One region of the Paenibacillus sp. Marseille-Q7038 genome, then DNA from elsewhere that is predicted to be linked to it. Evidence: riboswitches for the same ligand, from Rfam matches in the RefSeq annotation. Region 1 holds a riboswitch; the other holds the start of a gene.
The links. Region 1 has a riboswitch for FMN ahead of ribD (bifunctional diaminohydroxyphosphoribosylaminopyrimidine deaminase/5-amino-6-(5-phosphoribosylamino)uracil reductase RibD). Riboswitches for the same ligand answer to the same signal wherever they lie in the genome.
Positions count from the first base shown of each region.

Region 2: another riboswitch for FMN. It lies ahead of ACWPWY_RS10525 (DMT family transporter); the one in region 1 lies ahead of ribD (bifunctional diaminohydroxyphosphoribosylaminopyrimidine deaminase/5-amino-6-(5-phosphoribosylamino)uracil reductase RibD).

Region 1 covers NZ_CBCOOM010000001.1:2,479,293-2,481,761, reverse strand. The annotation lists gene ACWPWY_RS11780 (nucleoside 2-deoxyribosyltransferase) at 1-243, shown strand, start outside; gene ACWPWY_RS11775 (peptidylprolyl isomerase) at 398-838, shown strand; FMN riboswitch at 967-1,132, shown strand; gene ribD (bifunctional diaminohydroxyphosphoribosylaminopyrimidine deaminase/5-amino-6-(5-phosphoribosylamino)uracil reductase RibD) at 1,377-2,469, shown strand, end outside.
Region 2 covers NZ_CBCOOM010000001.1:2,226,956-2,229,424, reverse strand. The annotation lists gene ACWPWY_RS10525 (DMT family transporter) at 104-1,054, opposite strand; FMN riboswitch at 1,189-1,333, opposite strand; gene ACWPWY_RS10520 (amino acid permease) at 1,766-2,469, shown strand, end outside.

The DNA of each region.
Region 1 (2,469 bases):
GACTATGAAGGAGAGACGGAGCTACATGGAGCAAGACATGGACATGTTGACAGTGGTACAGCCTTTGAGATTGGATATGCCATTGCTAAAGGGAAGCCTGTTATAATTGTTCATGAAAAGTCAGGTATTGTTAACTTGATGATTAGCCAAAGTTGTCATGCTTACCTAGAAACTGCTGAGGCAGTTGCTGATTATGACTTTATCCAAATGCCTAAGATGCCATTCACTGGAGATGTAATGTAAAGACACGAATGAAAAAATAGTATCTGAGTGTTCACACCATGAATCCTGACTTTACAGGTTCTATCTTTTTAATTATATGGACTATCAAAGTTGCTTTAGAGTGTTTACTCATAGTATGCTATTGGAGGCAATTTATTTTGTAGGAGGAATTACAATGGCTAAAAAAGGATATATTGTTATGGAAAATGGGGAGAAAATGGAACTTGAATTTTACCCAAATGAAGCTCCTAACACAGTAGCAAACTTTGAGAAATTGGCTAACGAGGGATTTTATGATGGAGTTATTTTCCATAGAGTAATCCCAGGCTTTGTTAGTCAAGGTGGAGACCCTACAGGTACGGGTATGGGAGGTAGTGGAACTACGATCAAATGTGAGACTGCAGGAAACCCTCATAAACATGAGGCAGGTTCTTTGTCTATGGCTCATGCAGGTAGGGATACTGGCTCCAGTCAGTTTTTCATCGTACATGAACCACAACCACATTTAGATGGTGTTCACACTGTATTTGGTAAAGTAACCTCAGGTCTTGAAACAGCCCTTAACATGAAAAATGGGGACAAGATGGTAGAGGTTAAAGTATTTGATGTTGAATAGGATCTAACCCGTAAACACCCCTGCTCAGGGGTGTTTTTTCATTTATGGAATGAATTTTTTATAGATCCTGTTGATTTTTGTAGATTACGGTGCTACTATTTCATTAAGCTTTTTACAATTTCATATCGATTTTCCTTCGGGGCAGGGCGAAATTCCCTACCGGCGGTGATGACCTCTATGGTACGTAATCGTATTATTGATCAGTCTAAGTCCGTGACCCGTTAAGCGTATGCTTACGGTGGATCTGGTGAAACTCCGGAACCGACAGTATAGTCTGGATGAGAGAAGGAATAGAAAGTACATAGACGTTATATGTTTATTTACTGGCTTTCAAATCAGTTGAGTTAGCAGAAGTTTTTCTATTTGCTATGTCTATTTATTTGACATATCTTTGATGAAGAGCTGCTTATTAGCGATTTTGATTTGTTATGCTTTTATTCGTTGTTCTCTCAGGGCCCCCGTCCGATATTATGTATCGGTTGAGGGTCTTTTTGTTTTCTAGTGTATGTAAGAGGCGCAGTGAAATGAGGTGATAAGTATGGACGTGATGAATGATGAATTCTACATGACACTTGCACTCGAAATGGCAGAAAGGGCACAGGGACAGACAGGAATTAATCCGGTTGTAGGTTGTGTTATTGTCAAAAATGGCCGAATGGTTGGTCTCGGTACTCATCTGCAAAGAGGTAAGGGCCATGCGGAAGTACATGCTCTAGAGATGGCTGGGGAAGAAGCGGAGGGTAGTACCGTTTACGTTACGTTAGAACCTTGCTCTCATTACGGTAAAACACCTCCTTGCAGTGAAAAGCTGATCAGAGCCAAGGTAAAAAAGGTGATCATAGCCTGTGAGGATCCGAATCATGAGGTTGCGGGTAAAGGAATCTCTATGCTTCGGGGCCAAGGAATTGAGGTTGAAGTAGGATTACTTCAAGACCGTGCGAGATATCTTAACGAAAAGTTTTTTAAGTATATTACGACAGGACTTCCTTTTGTAACGCTCAAGACTGCTTCCACTCTAGATGGGAAAATAGCTGCCAAAAGTGGAGATAGTAAGTGGATTTCGAATGAAAAAGCGAGGGAACATGTTCACTTGCTCCGGCATCGCCACCAAGGAATTATGGTCGGGGTAGGGACCGTAATAGCAGACAATCCCGAGTTAACTACCCGGTTAGATGTGGATGGGATAAATCCCGTGCGAATCATTATAGATTCACAGCTTCGAACCCCTCGGGACGCGAAAATAGTGCAAGACGGCCTTGCCCCCACCATACTGATTGCAACGGAGGGAGCAGATAAGGAGCGTGCTGATTATTTTGAGAAACAAGGGGTTCAGGTCATTCGCTGTGGTACAGGACCAAGGGTTGATCTCTTGGCAGCACTTCGTAAACTGAGTGAACTTGAAATTGGTTCGATCCTGCTCGAAGGCGGGGGTACATTAAACGGTGCTATGCTGGAGAACAAACTGGTGGATCGGCTCGTTATGTTCATGGCTCCCAAAATTGTGGGTGGATATAACAACCTCGGCAGCTTCCGTTTTGAAGGAGTAGAACGCATGAGTGAAGCGATTACGCTGAGGAATCTTGAGGTAGAGATACTGGATGACAATATCCGTATTTCAGGTTTACCCGTCT
Region 2 (2,469 bases), 250 kb from region 1:
GTCAATCATCCTTTCTAATTATGATTTTAACATACGCAAGAGCTTTGTCGTTATCTCGAACATAAAAAAGCCATGTCTATAAGACATGGCAGGGTTAACCTATTTAAGTGGTTGAAAGTTTGTTCTGATTCGACTGTTGCTGACGCGTCAGAATAAAGAGAACGGACCATATAAAGATAAAGCCTACGAGCTGGGCTAGTGTAATCATTTCACCAAAAGCAAGCCAGTTTACAATGATACCTGTCATCGGAAAACTGAGTTCGGCGAGTGTAGCCATAGAGGCTTTCGTTGATGATAAACCTTTATAGTACAGAAGCAGACTCAGCAGTCCCGGCAGTAAAGCTTGTGCGAGAAGATTTACAATAATACTGGTAAGCGCAGGACCCGCTTGAGGAAGGTTGGTTACTCCACCTTCGATCCATGTCATACCAACAAGCAAAGGAATTGCGAATACATACCGAATTGATGTGACGGTACTATATTGGATCTGACCAAGGAGCAGACGGCCCATCACTGTAGATCCGCCCCATAGTACAGCTGCTAAGAGTGACAAAAGACTGCCGATTTTAAGCCATTCGGTTCCTCCGCCAAAGGGTAAGTGAAATCCAAAGGTAAGGAGGTAGGTACCGATAATCGCAACGATAAATAAAGCGCCAAATTTTTGTGGTAATGTTTCTTTTAAAATCAATTTCGCTAAAAGAATAGCAAAGATAGGTTGCATTTTTTGCAGCAAGATTACTGCATTTAAGTCACCGTTTGTCAGTGCCATCGTGAAGATAACAGACGCAAGCGCAGATCCACCCCATGAAATAAATAACATAGCAAGGTAATGCTTCAGCTTCAAGTTTTTAAGTTCATGACGATTCTTCCAAAGGATAGGACCAGCGACAAGACATACGAGTAAATGTTCTACGAGAACAACTTGCATCGAAGTCAGGTGTTCTAATAAGTTGATACGAAATAGGGGGCTTATTCCCCATAGAGCTGCCCCAAGGGCAACCAGCCAAAAACCAGTTGAACTCGAATTTCTTTTTGCATGGGTAGTGTTTTCCATCATCAAACTCCTCCATCGAAATTTGAAAATGGTATCTTCAGTGAACAAAACCCCTATCATTTCAGCATTTTGCATGCCAAAAACAATAGGGGTTGATCAAACAAACATGCGAAATAACACGGCACGTTGCGATATTTGATCTTCTCTCATCCGGACTGTACCGTCGGCCTTGGAATTTCACCAAATCAGTCAATCTTCTATAATAAGAAAATTGAGTCGCGGGCTTCGCTAAAAAGCGTCACCGCCGGTTGGGAATTTCACCCTACCCCGAAGATCCATTATTCAATTAGTTGATATATTTTAGTAAGTAAATGAGTTGTTGTAACTCTGTAGGTGTTATCATAATACAGGAAGCGCTATCACAGCAAGTGTTTTTTTATAGATTCTTATACTTACTAATATCTACTATTGAAATCAGTTAAGTACTCATCAAATTGGTACGTATCATTAGCTTGAATTATTCTGAATTTCATTGTACACAGGAAATGATAATTTTGTGCGTTGATATGGATCTGTTACGTACCCATACAAGTCTTTTTATGTTAATAATAGCGTAATACTAGTGAAAATGGGATATTGAGTAAGTGGAGTATGATAATTTGATTAATCATTTAAATATTCATTGACAGAGTCAACCCATATTTAGATAATAAAACAGCATTACTATGAAACTACATAATAGTAGGGCAACTTACATCTAGGAGTGACTTTATGGATTTACTACGTAAGAAACATTTTGATCCCAATCAAAAAACGGATAACAATCTAAAGAAAACACTGGGCCCTTTTGATCTGACCGTCCTTGGAATAGGGGCGATTATCGGAACGGGTGTCTTTGTCGTTACCGGGACTGCTGCCGCAGATAATGCCGGTCCGGCACTCGTTATTTCATTTGTGGTTGCTGCCCTGGTATGTATTCTTGCAGCACTTTGTTATTCTGAACTAGCTTCAACGGTAACGATATCCGGGAGTGCCTATGCATACAGTTATGCCGCCTTTGGCGAAGTGTTTGGTTGGTTAATGGGCTGGGCTCTTGTACTAGAGTACGGCTTAGCTGCTGCTTCTGTTGCGAGTGGGTGGTCAGCCTATGTGCAAGGACTATTAGCTGGTTTTCATATTCATTTGCCTGCTGCATTGTCTGGAGCATTTGATGCTGCATCAGGACAAATTGTGGATTTACCGGCCGTTATTATTATTTTACTAATTTGTTTGTTACTAACGAGAGGTGCAAAAGAAACAGCTAGATTTAATGCGTTTATGGTGTTTGTTAAAATTGCGGTCATTCTCATCTTTGTGATCGTAGGAGCTTTCTACGTAAAACCAGATAACTGGACACCGTTTATTCCATACGGATATTCGGGGATTTTAAGCGGTGCTGCGCTAGTGTTTTTTGCCTATATTGGTTTTGATGCCGT